2 regions of the Streptomyces spectabilis genome follow, and region 2 is predicted to be linked to the other one. Evidence: predicted binding sites of a transcription regulator. Region 2 holds the regulator's gene; the other holds the start of a gene.
What was found. Region 2 encodes HspR, which represses chaperone genes until heat shock. Its sites were predicted from a motif close to TTGAGNNNNNNNNNCTCAA; they were not measured.
Positions count from the first base shown of each region.

Region 1 (7,158 bases), 1.2 Mb from region 2:
GGCATCACGTCGCCGTACGCCATCGGGTTCCTGTTCGTCCTCACCGCGCTCGAACGGCGCGTGGGCGCGCTGCGCGCCGCGGGCGTCTTCGTGCTCGGGCACGTCGTCGCGACCCTCGCCACGGAGATCCCGGTGGGGCTCTCCGTCCTCGTCGGCCACCTGCCCGGCACGTCTCTGCACCGGCTCGACTACGGCATCAGCTTCGGCGTCGCCGCGAGCGTCGGCGCGCTTGCGGGCGTCCTCGGGCCGTGGCTGCGCTGGGTGGTTCTGGCGGGCTTCGGCTGGATGCTCGTCGAGGACCTCATCGCGTTCACCGACCCGATGACGAACTGGGGGCATCTGCTCGCCCTCGCCGTGGGTGTGGCTACGTGGCCGCTGCTGCGGAGCCCGCAGGGGCGGGGCGGGGTGGCTTAGGCGGGGCGGGGGGCTCGGCGCGTCGGTCGGTCTGGGCTCGGCGGGAGCGTGGGTGCTGACGTCGGGGTTGGCTTGGGGGCGGGCCCTGGCTCGTGGCTTGGCTCCTGGGCTGGCTCCGGCCTTGGCTCTGGTGCCGCCTTCGGCTTCGGCGTCGGCTCGGGTCTTGGTGTGGCCTTGGCTTGAGCTGGGGCTTTGGTCGGTGCGGGCGGCGCGGGCTCGCGCCGTGGGGTCGTGCAGTAGCGCAGTAGCGCAGTCGTGTGGCAGGGCGGGTCGCGCCACGCCGCGCGGCCTCCGGGTGGATCGGGCGGATGTCGGCGGACCTTGCGGAAGCGTCGGGGATTGATTCTCGCAAGACTCTTGCGCCGCAAGGCAATGGGCGACTATCTTGTACCGCATGACAAAGGAGCTGTCCGCGTCGCACGACCAGCGCCGTAGCCAGCTGCTGCGCGGGGTGCTCGACCTGTGTCTGCTCGCGCTCATCGCGGAGCGGCCTCGGTATGGCTATGAGTTCGTGGAAGCCCTGACCGAGAGCGGCCTCGACCTGGTGAGCGAGGGGAGTATCTATCCCTTGCTCGCACGTATGGAGCGGGCGGGCCTGGTCGACTCCTATCGCGCTCCGTCCGCCGCGGGCGGGGCGCCGCGCAAGTACTACCGCCTGACCGAGGCGGGCGCGGCCGAGCTGGCAAGCGGCCGCACCACCTGGACCGCCTTCACGGGCGCGGTCTCCAGCACCTTGGGGACCTGACCGGGGCGCACGACACGGCACCAATCGGGGGAGACGGCACATGACGTACGAGACGACGAGCGCGACGGCGATCGGCGAGGCGAGGACGGGAGCGGGGGCGGCCGCGTCGGCTGCTCGAACACCGGACCACGACCCGCCGGGCAAGGCCGCACCCGACACCGGGCTCACCCGCGAGCGCGCCCTCGCCGTCTGCCGGAGCAACTGGGAGTACCGCGGGATCGACGACGCCTCCCTGCGCGAGATGCTCGACGAGCTCTCCGGCCACCTGGAGGAAGCCGCCGCCGCGGGCCGCACCCCGCAGGACGTGGTCGGGGCCGACGTGAAGGCGTTCGCCGCCGCCTGGGCCCGCGCACACACGCCCCTGCCGCTGCGCGTCCTGCGCATGGCGGCGCTGATCCCCTTCGTGGTCGGCTCCCTGTTGCTGCTCACCCATCTCCTCGACCGGACCCTGACCCTGGAGATAGAGGCGCCCCGCATCGCCTTCTACGGGGCGCTGGCAATAGGCGCCGTCACCTGGGGAATGCGGCGAGGGAACCTCGGCTTCAGACGCTGGATGCTCCTTGGCGTCGCCGCGCTGCCCGTAGCTGAGTTCACCGGCTGGCTCATAGGCGACGACCCACTCTTCCGCCTGCCGCTGTGGGGCACGCTGCTGTTCCTCGTGCCCGGCCTGCCGTACGCCGTCAAGGACTTCCGAGCGAGAAGGGGAGGGCCCTCGAAGGGGTGAGGGGACGGGCTGGCGCCCGGGGAAGCGAGGGCGTTGCGCCGTGGGCGCTGGCCGAGAAACCAGGCTTCGCCCCGGGGGCAGGCACAGCCTGCGGTGACAGCCAGCGCCTGTAGCGGCAGGCACCGCCCACGGCGGCATACACCTGCCCACGCAGCCGGACTGTGGCTGACTTGGCGGCGACTACTGACACGGCGGGGCCGTGCCTGAACCAGTGGCAACTGCCGACGCACCGGGACAGTGGCTGCCTTGAGGGCCACTGCCCATGCACCGGGACGACGGCTGAGTTGGCGTCGGCTGCGGACATAGCGGGACAGTGGCTGCCCGGACGGCGACTGCCGACACAGCGGGACGGCCACTGCCCCAGCGGCAGCCACCGACGCTGCGGACCACGGCCGACCTGCCAACTCGCGGCCGACGCAGCAGGCAACCACCAAGGCGTTGGCGGCAAGCAGCACCAAAAGCAATCAACCACCACGAGCGACCAGTCACCACGAGCGACCAGCCGGCACACGGGACCAGTCGCCAGGCACGGCCACTCACCAAGCGGGACCAGCCGCCACACGCGGCCACTCACCTAGTAAGACCAGGCGCCAAGCAGGACCAATCACCACACGCGACCACCAGCCAAGCCCGAGCAATCACCACACCCACTACCCAACCGCCGCCACACCACATAGCCGGTCAAGCCCGGCCGTCGACTAACCAGCCACCGCTCAGGACTCGTCCGGACCCTTCCGGCGGGCGCTCGTCAGTGGTGCCACCACCTGCCAACCGAGCGACTCGTACAAGGCGCGCCCCTCCACGGTCCCCGCCAGGACGCCGATCTCGCAGCCTTGCTCGGCCGCGGCAGTCTGAAGCGTGTGCATGACGAGGCTGCCCAGGCCGCGGCGGCGGTGCGCCGGGGAGGTCTCGATCTGGTCGGCGACCGCGGTGCGGCCCGTCGGTGCCATCTGGCCGCGCGCCGCCCAGGAGCCGTCGGCGGCGGTCACCATCGTTCGCACGACACCACCCCGCATCCAAGTGCGCAGCCGGTAACCCTCCGGTGCCACCAGGTGCTGCGGGGGCGCCGGGGTCAGGGTCACCGTCATCAAGTAGCCCTCCTCCGGATCGACCCACCACTCCGGGCCGAGCCACGGCGTGACCCGCGACGGCTCGGCGAAGACCTTCAGCCAGACATCCGCACCCGACACGGACGCGGCGACCTTGCGTACGTCGGCCTCCAGGGCGCCCCCGTGGGGCGAGCCGAAGACGTGGCGGGACGGGTGCTTGGCCAGGCCGACGTCGATCGTGTAGCCCCAGGGCTCCACCACCGGCGGAGCCGCTCCGCGAGAGACGACCCAGCCGTCGACCCAGGCGCGAACCGCCTCGTCGGCTTCCCGGGCCTCCGCGGTCCCCGTCGCCCCCGTCGCTTCCATCCGAATGCCTCCCCGTGTCGGCCAACGGCCGTGTAATGGCCGATTGGCAGGTGCAGCCCTCACCAGTAATGGATGAACTGGCGAAGTGAAGATTACAGAGCCGCGTTTCCGTGGGGGCAGAGGTGATCGCTCACAGCGAACAAACCCGTGGGAACAATCCAAGGCTCATAAGCATTGAGTCGGTATAGCTCAACTTGAATGCCGAAGGGGAGATCATGGCTGCTGAGTCCACGGCTTACACCTCGCTCGCTCTGCCCGTGCTGCCGCTCGATGACGAGGTCGTGCTGCCCGGCATGGTGGTGCCGTTCGACCTGTCCGACGCCGACGTACGAGCCGCGGTGGAGGCCGCTCAGGCCGCCGCGAGGTCCAGTGGGAGTAGCAGCAAGCCGCAGGTGCTGCTTGTTCCGCGTATCGACGGGACGTATGTGGGCACCGGTGTGCTCGGCACCGTCGAGCAGGTGGGCCGGCTCTCGGACGGCGACCCGGGGGCGCTGATCCGCGGTCGCGGCCGGGTGCGGATCGGTGCGGGCACCACCGGCCCCGGCGCCGCCCTGTGGGTGGAGGGGGCCCAGGTCGAGGAGACCGTGCCGGACCCGCTGCCCGGGGCCACGGCCGAGCTGGTCAAGGAGTACAAGGCGCTGGCCACGAGCTGGCTGAAGAAGCGCGGGGCCTGGCAGGTCGTCGACCGCGTGCAGCAGATCGACGACGTCTCGGCGCTCGCGGACAACTCCGGATACTCGCCGTTCCTCACGACCGAGCAGAAGGTCAAGCTGCTTGAGACCGAGGACCCGACGGTCCGGTTGAGGCTCGCCACCGAGCAGCTGCGCGAGCACCTGGCGGAGCAGGACGTCGCCGAGTCGATCGCCAAGGACGTCCAGGAGGGCGTGGACAAGCAGCAGCGCGAGTTCCTGCTGCGGCGGCAGCTGGAGGCGGTGCGCAAGGAGCTGCGCGAGCTGAATGGCCGGGAGGGTGAGGAGGAGTCCGACGACTACCGCGCCCGGGTGGAGGCCGCGGACCTGCCCGAGCACGTGCGGGAAGCCGCCCTGAAGGAGGTCGAGAAGCTGGAGCGCACGAGCGACCAGTCTCCCGAGGGCTCCTGGATCCGCACCTGGCTCGACACGGTCCTGGAGCTGCCGTGGACCGAGCGGACCGAGGACGCGTACGACATCAAGGGCGCGCAGGAGGTCCTCGACGCCGAGCACGCGGGCCTGGAGGACGTGAAGGAGCGGATCACCGAGTACCTGGCGGTGCGCAAGCGGCGCTCGGACCGCGGCATGGGCGTGGTCGGCGGCCGCCGCGGCGGCGCGGTGCTCGCGCTCGTCGGGCCGCCCGGCGTGGGCAAGACCTCGCTCGGCGAGTCGGTGGCGCACGCGATGGGGCGCAAGTTCGTGCGGGTCGCGCTCGGCGGCGTGCGGGACGAGGCGGAGATCCGAGGGCACCGGCGCACCTACGTGGGCGCGCTGCCGGGCCGGATCGTGCGGGCCATCAAAGAGGCCGGTTCGATGAACCCGGTGGTGCTCCTCGACGAGATCGACAAGGTGGGCTCGGACTTCCGGGGCGACCCGGCGGCCGCGCTGCTCGAAGTGCTCGACCCGGCGCAGAACCACACGTTCCGCGACCACTACCTGGAAGTGGAGCTGGACCTGAGCGACGTGGTCTTCCTGGCCACGGCCAATGTCCTGGAGGCCATCCCCGAGGCCCTGCTCGACCGCATGGAGCTGGTCCGGCTCGACGGCTACACCGAGGACGAGAAGGTCGTGATCGGCAGGGACCACCTGGTTCCGCGCCAGCTCGACCGGGCCGGGCTCGGCGAGGGCGAGGTGACGGTCGACGAGAGCGCGCTGCGCAGGCTCGCCGGTGAGTACACGCGCGAGGCGGGGGTGCGCAATCTGGAGCGTTCCATCGCACGGCTGCTCCGCAAGGTCGCGGCGCAGCACGAGCTGGGCGAGCGCGAGCTGCCGTTCACCGTCGGCGCGGACGCGCTGCGCGAGCTGATCGGGCGGCCGCACCACGTGCCGGAGTCGGCGCAGGACCCGGCCGAGCGGCGCACCGCGGTGCCCGGCGTGGCCACGGGGCTCGCGGTCACCGGGGCGGGCGGCGACGTGTTGTTCGTCGAGGCCTCGCTCGCCGACCCGGAGACGGGCGCGGCCGGGCTCACGCTCACCGGACAGCTGGGTGACGTGATGAAGGAGTCCGCGCAGATCGCGCTGTCCTTCCTGCGCTCCCACGGCGCGGAGCTGGAGCTGCCCGTCGGCGATCTGAAGGACCGGGGCGCGCACATCCACTTCCCGGCGGGCGCGGTGCCCAAGGACGGGCCGAGTGCGGGCATCACGATGACGACGGCGCTCGCGTCGCTGCTCAGCGGCCGCCAGGTGCGCACGGACGTGGCGATGACCGGCGAGGTGTCGCTGACCGGCCGGGTGCTGCCGATCGGTGGCGTCAAGCAGAAGCTGCTCGCCGCCCACCGCGCCGGGATCACCACGGTGATCATCCCGAAGCGGAACGAGCCGGACCTGGACGACGTCCCCGCCGAGGTCCTGGAGAAGCTCGACGTGCACGCGGTGACGGACGTCCGGCAGGTGCTCGAACTGGCCCTCGCACCGGCCGAGGTGAAGGTTCCCGCCGCGGCGTGACGGGCGCGGCGGGGCGGTGAAGGTCCGGGGCCCTGAGGGCCCCGGACCTTGCCGCACATGGGGGGTGCCGCACATGGATACGGAGGGTGCTGCCGGGGCGGCCCGGTCAGCCGTTGGCCAGGGCCTGCACGCGGTCGTAGGCGCCGTTGAACTTGTTGTGGTCGCCGACGATCGGGCCGGACGACGTGTACTGCCACATGGTGTGGAAGCCCCAGCCGGCGGGGAGTTCGCCGGGGCTGGTGTTGTAGCGGGCGATCCACAGGGGGTGGGCGGAGCCGAAGCCGCCGTAGTTGCCGGTGCACTGCTTCCACCAGGTGGTGGCCGTGTAGATCACGGCGTCGCGGCCGGTGCGCGCCCGGTAGGTGTTCAGGAAGTCCTGGATCCAACTGACCATGGCGCTCTGGGACTTGCCGAAGCAGGCGGCGCCGTAGGGGTTCCACTCGATGTCGAGGGCGCCCGGCAGGGTCTTGCCGTCGCGGGACCAGCCGCCGCCGTTGTCGACGAAGTAGTTGGCCTGGGCGGCGCCGCTGGAGGTGTCGGGGGTGGCGAAGTGGTAGGCGCCCCGGATCATGCCGATGTTGTATGAGCCGTTGTACTGCTGGGCGAAGTACGGATTGCGGTAGGAGGTGGACTCCGTCGCCTTCACGTAGGCCCATCGGACGCCGCTGTTCCACAGGGCCGACCAGTTGACGTTGCCCTGGTGGCTGCTGACGTCGACGCCCTCTGTCTGTGCGGCGTCGCCGCCGCTCGGTCTGCCGCCCTGGCCGTCGTGCTCGATGACGCCCTGGCCCATGCGGGCGCTGCCGCGCGGTGGGATGTCGTCGCCGTCGGCGGACTGGGCAGCGCCGGGCAGGGCGACGAGCAGGGCGAGAGCGGACAGGACGGCGAGGAGAACGCCCGCGGCGGAGTGTCCGCTGCGGGCCGTACGAGTGCGGGCCGTACGAGGTCTGTGCACGGGCATGGCGTGCCTCCGAAAGGCCTCATGGAGTCCGTCCGGCGCAGGCGTGGCCGAAGGTGTGGCGCTTCGCCCGGTGCGGCGTACGGACTCGGTGGGGGGACCTGTCGACATGTCACGGCGATCGATGTCACCGAACCGATGTCACCGAACTGACTGGTGTGAACATGTCACTAAAGAAGCTACGCACGTAGACAACGGGAGGGAAGGGGCTCTCGTGGCCGCCGTTGGTCTACGCCTGCGAAATACTGGGCGAGCTGCGGCGATGGCCG
Region 1 covers NZ_CP023690.1:6,353,812-6,360,969, forward strand. Annotated here, with positions in the region: gene CP982_RS28015 (rhomboid-like protein) at 1-414, shown strand, start outside; gene CP982_RS28020 (PadR family transcriptional regulator) at 809-1,159, shown strand; gene CP982_RS28025 (hypothetical protein) at 1,200-1,883, shown strand; gene CP982_RS28030 (GNAT family N-acetyltransferase) at 2,597-3,298, opposite strand; gene lon (endopeptidase La) at 3,514-5,931, shown strand; gene CP982_RS28040 (lysozyme) at 6,038-6,892, opposite strand.
Region 1: lon (endopeptidase La) is a predicted target of HspR. The motif match lies at 3,473-3,491, and genes of this name have one in related genera.

Region 2 (7,158 bases):
GCCGCGTCCGCGCCCGGGAGGCCGAGGACGCGCCCTGCCTCGTCGACTTCGGCCTGCTCCACCCCGACCTCGACGACATGGCGTGGCTGCTGCCCAGCGCGCCCTCGCACGCCCTGCTGCGGCTGCTGCGCGGCATCGAGGAGGACGTGGCGCACGAGCGGCGCCGCGAGGCGGAGCTGACCGCCGCCCTGAAGCCGTTCCTGGCCCTGGCCAGGCAGGCCGCGCCGCGGGCCGCCGCGGCCGCGCCGCCGGACGGTGACGCCGCGCCCCGGCCGCCCGCGATCGCCGTGCTCAGGGGCCTGCCCCGCATCAGCGACGCCATCTGCGAGGCCGTGGCCGCCTGCTCCGACGAGGTCCTGACCGTCCAGCCGGGCGGGTTCCACCGCATCTGGGACCTGGGCCCCGCGCCGCCGCGCGAGCAGCCGCTGCTGTCCCGCGGCTGCCGCATGCGCACCCTGTACCAGCACACGACCCGGCACGCCTTCCCCCTGATCGCCCACTTCGAGCGGTTGGACGGCGACGTGGAGGTCCGCACGCTGAGCGAGGTCACCGCGCAGCTGGTCGTCTTCGACCGCACGGTCGCCTTCCTGCCCGCCGACCGGGACTGCGCCCTGGCCCTGGAGATCCGCGTGCCCGCCCTGGTCGGCTGCCTGGCCACGCTCTTCGACCGCCTGTGGCAGCTGGCGACGCCGCTGTTCCCGCACCCGGCGCCGCAGCCCGCGCGCGGCGGGGTCACCGCCCGCCAGCGCGCCATCGCCGAACTGCTCACCGAGGGCCTCACCGACGCGGACATCGCCGAACGCCTCGGCATGAACGTGCGTACCGTACGCGTCCACATCGCCAAGCTCGCCCAGGTCCTCGGCAGCACGGGCCGCACCCAACTCGGCTATCTCATCGGGCAGTCGGGGCTGCTGAGCCCCGGCGGCCCGGGCGGCCCCGAGCGCACCCGCTGAATCACGAAGGTCCCGAATTGCGGCCACTTGCCCCCGCCTCCGCCCCTTGCACCGCAACAAGTTGACGGTAGCGGAGAGTGGGCACGGCACTGCATCGTGATGAGCGCAGCGGCTCTGTTGTGGTCTCCCCCCGCGGAGTCGCGCTTCCCTAAGGCGCTCCGGCCCGCCTCGTTCCACGGCGGGCCGGGGCAGCCACGCCCCGCGCGGACAGCGGACGCGGCGGGGGCCTAGGCCTCTCCCGCCCACTCCCGCAGCAGCCGCTCGCGCAGCTCCTTGCGGGGCGTGCCGCCCTCGTGCGAGCGCCCCCACTCGGCCATCGCCGACAGCGTGGTCAGCAGCGTGGCGGCGCCCTCCGTGAGGCGGGCGAGCACGGCGCGGGAGAGGTCGTACTCCTTCTGGGAGTAGCCGTACGCCGCCGCCACGTACGCGGTCAACTCGACCTCCACGTCGGCGGTCTCCACGCACACGGTCATCGACGGCGCGTCCTCACCGCCGCCGAGGCCGACCGTGAGCGCCATGTCGACCACCATCCCGACCTGCCGCTTCAGCGACTTCACGGGAACGTCCTCGACGGTCAGCGCCCGTACGTCGTCCCACAGCCACAGGCCGGACTGCGGATGCCCGAGCCCGGCCACCCCCTCGGGTGTGAGCCGGACCCCGGGAGCGAGCCCGGACGGCTTCGAGCCCACGTACACATCGCCCTCGGCGATCCAGAACAGCCCCACCATGGCCATGGAGAATCCAGCTTTCCCGCGGAAGAAATCACGACAGCCTGCCAACTATAGGAGCGCGACGCGCCGTCTACCGTTCCCGTCCGTCCGCTCGCTAGAGTGCGCAGTCCCCCACGGACCAGCAGCTTCTCCCCCCACGCCTGCGCCTCCCGTCACTTCCGAAAGGGACTGCCAGCCGTGTCTCACCCCTCGCGGAGATCCCGTCTCCGCACGTTCGCCGTCCCGTCGGCTGCGGCCGCCGCCGTGCTCGCCGCGGGCCTCGGCCTCGGCGCCGCGCTCGATTCCGGACCCGCCGGTGCCACCGCCGCCCCCGCGTCGGGCTCGGCGCCGAAGGTCCCGGAGAAGCCGCGGGCCGTCTCCGGCACGAACGCCAACACCGTGACCTGGACGGCCTCTTCGGGCGCCAGGAAGTACGACGTGTACCGGGCCGAGGGCGACGGCGCCTTCACGCGCGTCGGCTCGGTGACGGCGCCGAAGTACACCGACGGGCGGGTCGTGCCCGACGTGCCGTACACCTACAAGGTCAAGGCGGTCGGCTCCGCGGGCAAGGCCTCGCCGTACTCCGCGGCCGCGCGGGCGGCCCGGGACACCATCGCGCCGCTGCCGCCCGCGAACCTCGCCGTCGTCCCGTCCGACGACGGGCCCGGCACCGCCCTGGCCTGGCGCGACGGCACCGACGCCGTGGCGTACACGGTCTATCGCTCCACGTCCCCGCAGGGGCCCCTGAAGAAGATCGGCACGTCCACGACCACCTCGTTCCGCGACACCGGGGCCCCGGCCCCGGACCGGCCGTACGTCTACTGGGTGAAGGCGGTCGACGCCGCGGGCAACGCCTCCGAGGCGGCCACCACCAGCCGCCCGCCGGAGCCGACCCGGCCGCCCACGCAGTCGCCGGGGCCGACGCAGCCGCCCACGTCCCCGCCCACGACCCCGGCGCCGTCGCCGACCTTCGGGGACGGCTGAGCCGCCCGCCGCGCTCCGGCACGACGAAGGCCGGGCGGCCCGCGCACGAGTCGTTCGTACGCGGGCCGCCCGGCCTCAAGTGCCGGATTCCGGCGGGCTACTGCTACTGCTCAGGCGACCTCTTGGGCCGCCACACCACGAGCGCGCTCGCCTGCTGCACGTCCTGGTACGGCACCAGGTCGCGGCGGTAGGAGGCGTGGACCTGGGCCTCGCGCTGCTGCATCGCGACCGCCGCGCCCTCGACCGCCGCCGACAGCTCGGCGACCCGGGACTGGAGCGCGGCGACCTGGTTCTCCAGCTCGATGATGCGCTTGATGCCCGCGAGGTTGATGCCCTCCTCCTGGGAGAGCTGCTGCACGGTGCGGAGCAGCTCGATGTCCCGGGCGGAGTACCGCCGGCCCCGGCCCGCGGTGCGGTCGGGCGAGACCAGGCCCAGGCGGTCGTACTGCCGCAGGGTCTGGGGATGGAGACCGGAGAGCTGGGCCGCCACCGAGATGACGTACACCGGGGTCTCGTCCGTCAGTTGATACGGGTTGCGTCGGCGGCCGTCCCGCTCCATGAGGTCACGCTCCCTTCGCGGCCTTGAACAGTTCTGCCCGCGGATCGAGATCCGCAGTCGCCTTGCGGTACCCCTCCAGGGCTTCCTTCGCCGCGGGGGACAGTGTCGTCGGTACGGACACCTCCACCGTGACGAGCAGGTCGCCGGGCGTGCCGTCCTTGCGGGCGGGGCCCTTGCCGCGCACCCGCATGGTGCGGCCGTTCGGCGTGCCGGGGGGCAGCTTCAGGGTGACGGGCACGCCGCCGAGCGTGGGCACCCGCACCTCGCCGCCGAGCGCGGCCTCGGTGAGGGTCACCGGGACCGTCACCGTGAGGTTCTCGCCCCTGCGGCCGAAGACCGGGTGGGCGTCCACGTGCACGACCACGTACAGGTCGCCCGCGGGGCCGCCGCGCTCACCGGGCGCGCCCTTGCCGCGCAGGCGGATCCGCTGGCCGTCGCTGACGCCCGCCGGGATGCGCACCTGCATCGTCCGCGACGACTTCGCGCGGCCGCTGCCGTGGCACACCTCGCAGGGCGTCTCGGCGATCAGGCCGCGGCCCTTGCAGTCCACACAGGGGTCGGTGAGGGAGAACCCGCCACCGCCGCCCCGGGAGACCTGGCCCGTGCCCACACAGGTGGGGCACACGCGCGGCGTGCCGTTCTTGTCGCCGGTGCCCGAGCACGCCTTGCAGGCGGCCTGGGAGGACATGCGCAGCGGAACCGTCGCGCCCTCCACCGCCTCCGTGAAGCTCAGCGTGACCTCGGACTCGACGTCCTGGCCCCGGCGCGGCTGCGTGCGCGTCCCCGTGCCCGCGCCACCGCGGTTGAACAAGCCCCCGAAGACGTCACCGAGGCCGCCGCCGAAGCCGCCGGCACCCGCTCCACCGCCGCCCGGGGCGCCGCCTCCGAAGAGGTCGCCCAGGTCGAAGTTGAACGTGCCGCCGCCCGCTCCGGGGCCTGGCCTGAATCCGCCGTTGCCGAAGAGCGCGCGGGCCTCGTCGTACTCCTTGCGCTTCTTGGGGTCGCCGAGGACGTCGTTCGCCTCGGAGATCTCCTTGAAGCGCTCCTCGGCCTTCGCGTTGCCCTTGTTGGCGTCCGGGTGGTTCTCGCGGGCGAGCTTCCGGTACGCCTTCTTGATCTCGGCTTCGGTGGCGTCCTTGGGGACGCCGAGGACCTTGTAGTAGTCCTTCTCGATGAAGTCCTTGGTGCTCATCCCCGACGTCCCTCCTTCCTCGTCGTCAGGTCGACGCCGACGCCGACCGCGGCGCCGGGTCCGCGACCATGATGGTCGCGGAGGGCCCGGCCGCGGTCGACGTCGCCGTCCGTGTCAACGTCAGCCCTTGTCCGGGCCACCGTTTTCCTTGCTCTCGGCCTGGTCGGCCTTGTCGGCGCTCTTGCCCGTGTCCTCGGCCTCGGCCTGCTCCGCGGCGTCCGGCCGCACGGGCTCGTCGCCCTCGCCGCCGGTCTCGTCCGCCGATTCCGGCTTCACCGTCTGCGCGCCGGGCTGGGGCTCCGCCACCGCCACGCGGGCGGGACGGATGACGCGCTCGCCGATGCGATACCCCGGCTGGAGGATCGCGACGCACGTCGTCTCCGTGACGTCCGGTGCGTAGCTGTGCATCAGGGCCTCGTGGATCGTCGGGTCGAAGGGCTCGCCCTCCTTGCCGAACTGCTGGAGGCCCATCTTGGCGACGACGGTCTCGAGCGATTCGGCCACCGACTTGAAGCCGCCGACCAGCTCGCCGTGGTCCCGCGCGCGGCCGACGTCGTCGAGGGTCGGGAGCAGCTCGGTCAGGAGGTTCGCCGAGGCGATCTCCTTCACCGTCACCTTGTCCCGCTCCACCCGGCGGCGGTAGTTCTGGTACTCGGCCTGGAGCCGCTGGAGGTCCGCGGTGCGCTCGCCGAGCGCCGAGCGGGCCTGGTCCAGCTGGGCCGTCAGTCCTGCTTCTCGCATTGCGTCCCCGGCCGGGGCCGCCGGGCCCTCCTCGGTGGAGGGCTCGGCGGCCTGCGGCGCCGCTTCGTCAGGGGTGGCGCCGGAGGGGACGTCGGGCCGCTCGGCGTCACCGAAGCCCGGGGTCTCCTCCGTCATCAGGCAGCGCCGCCCTTCGCGTCACCGGGCTTCTCGTCGTCGACGATCTCGGCGTCGACGACGTCGTCCTCCTTGGACATGTTCGGCGCGTCGGCGCCGGGGGCGGCACCTTCGGCACCGGCCGCGGCACCCGCAGCCTGGGCGTCGGCGTACATGGCCTGGCCCAGCTTCTGGGAGACGGCGGCGACCTTCTCCGTGGCGGTGCGGATCTCGGCGGTGTCCTCGCCCTTGAGCTTCTCCTTCAGCTCGGCGACGGCCGTCTCGACCTCGGTCTTGACGTCACCGGGGACCTTGTCCTCGTTGTCCTTGAGGAACTTCTCCGTCTGGTAGACGAGCTGCTCGCCCTGGTTGCGCGACTCGGCGGCCTCACGCCGTGCGTGGTCCTCGTCCGCGTACTTCTCGGCCTCTTCGCGCATGCGGTTGACCTCGTCCTTCGGCAGCGAGGAGCCACCGGTGACGGTCATCTTCTGCTCCTTGCCCGTGCCGAGGTCCTTCGCGGTCACGTGCATGATGCCGTTGGCGTCGATGTCGAAGGCGACCTCGACCTGCGGCACGCCGCGCGGGGCCGGCGGCAGACCGGTCAGCTCGAACATCCCGAGCTTCTTGTTGTACGCCGCGATCTCGCGCTCGCCCTGGTAGACCTGGATCTGCACGGACGGCTGGTTGTCCTCGGCCGTCGTGAAGATCTCGGAGCGCTTCGTCGGGATCGTGGTGTTGCGCTCGATCAGCTTGGTCATGATGCCGCCCTTGGTCTCGATGCCAAGCGACAGCGGGGTGACGTCGAGGAGCAGGACGTCCTTGACCTCGCCCTTGAGGACACCGGCCTGGAGGGCGGCGCCGATGGCGACGACCTCGTCCGGGTTCACGCCCTTGTTGGCCTCGTTGCCACCGGTCAGCTCCTTGACGAGCTCGGCGACGGCGGGCATGCGGGTCGAGCCGCCGACGAGGACCACGTGGTCGATCTCGGAGAGGGCGATGCCCGCGTCCTTGATGACGTTGTGGAACGGCGTCTTGCAGCGCTCCAGGAGGTCGGACGTCAGCTGCTGGAACTGGGCGCGCGTGAGCTTCTCGTCCAGGTGCAGCGGGCCCTCGGCGGAGGCCGTGATGTACGGCAGGTTGATCGTCGTCTCGGTGGAGGACGACAGCTCGATCTTCGCCTTCTCGGCGGCCTCGCGCAGGCGCTGGAGCGCCATCTTGTCCTTGGACAGGTCGACGCCGTGGCCGTTGGCGAACTGCTTCACCAGGTAGTCGACGACGCGCTGGTCCCAGTCGTCACCACCGAGGTGGTTGTCGCCGTTGGTGGCCTTCACCTCGACGACGCCGTCGCCGATCTCGAGCAGCGAGACGTCGAAGGTGCCGCCACCGAGGTCGAAGACGAGAATGGTCTGGTCGTCCTTGTCGAGGCCGTAGGCCAGGGCGGCGGCAGTCGGCTCGTTGACAATGCGCAGGACGTTCAGACCCGCGATCTCACCGGCCTCCTTCGTCGCCTGGCGCTCGGAGTCGTTGAAGTACGCGGGCACGGTGATGACCGCGTCCGTGACCTTCTCGCCCAGGTACGCCTCGGCGTCGCGCTTCAGCTTCTGCAGGATGAAGGCGCTGATCTGCTGCGGGTTGAAGTTCTTCTCGTCGATGTCGACCTTCCAGTCCGTGCCCATGTGGCGCTTCACGGAGCGGATGGTCCTGTCGACGTTGGTGACAGCCTGGCGCTTGGCGACCTCGCCGACCAGTACTTCACCGTTCTTGGCGAAGGCGACGACGGACGGCGTGGTCCTGGCGCCTTCGGCGTTGGTGATGACGGTGGGCTCGCCGCCTTCGAGAACGCTGACGACGGAGTTAGTCGTGCCCAGGTCGATGCCGACCGCACGTGCCATTTCGATGCCTCCA
Region 2 covers NZ_CP023690.1:5,178,405-5,185,562, reverse strand. Annotated here, with positions in the region: gene CP982_RS22680 (helix-turn-helix transcriptional regulator) at 1-953, shown strand, start outside; gene CP982_RS22675 (hypothetical protein) at 1,181-1,687, opposite strand; gene CP982_RS22665 (fibronectin type III domain-containing protein) at 1,862-2,647, shown strand; gene CP982_RS22660 (heat shock protein transcriptional repressor HspR) at 2,751-3,206, opposite strand; gene dnaJ (molecular chaperone DnaJ) at 3,211-4,398, opposite strand; gene grpE (nucleotide exchange factor GrpE) at 4,519-5,274, opposite strand; gene dnaK (molecular chaperone DnaK) at 5,274-7,145, opposite strand.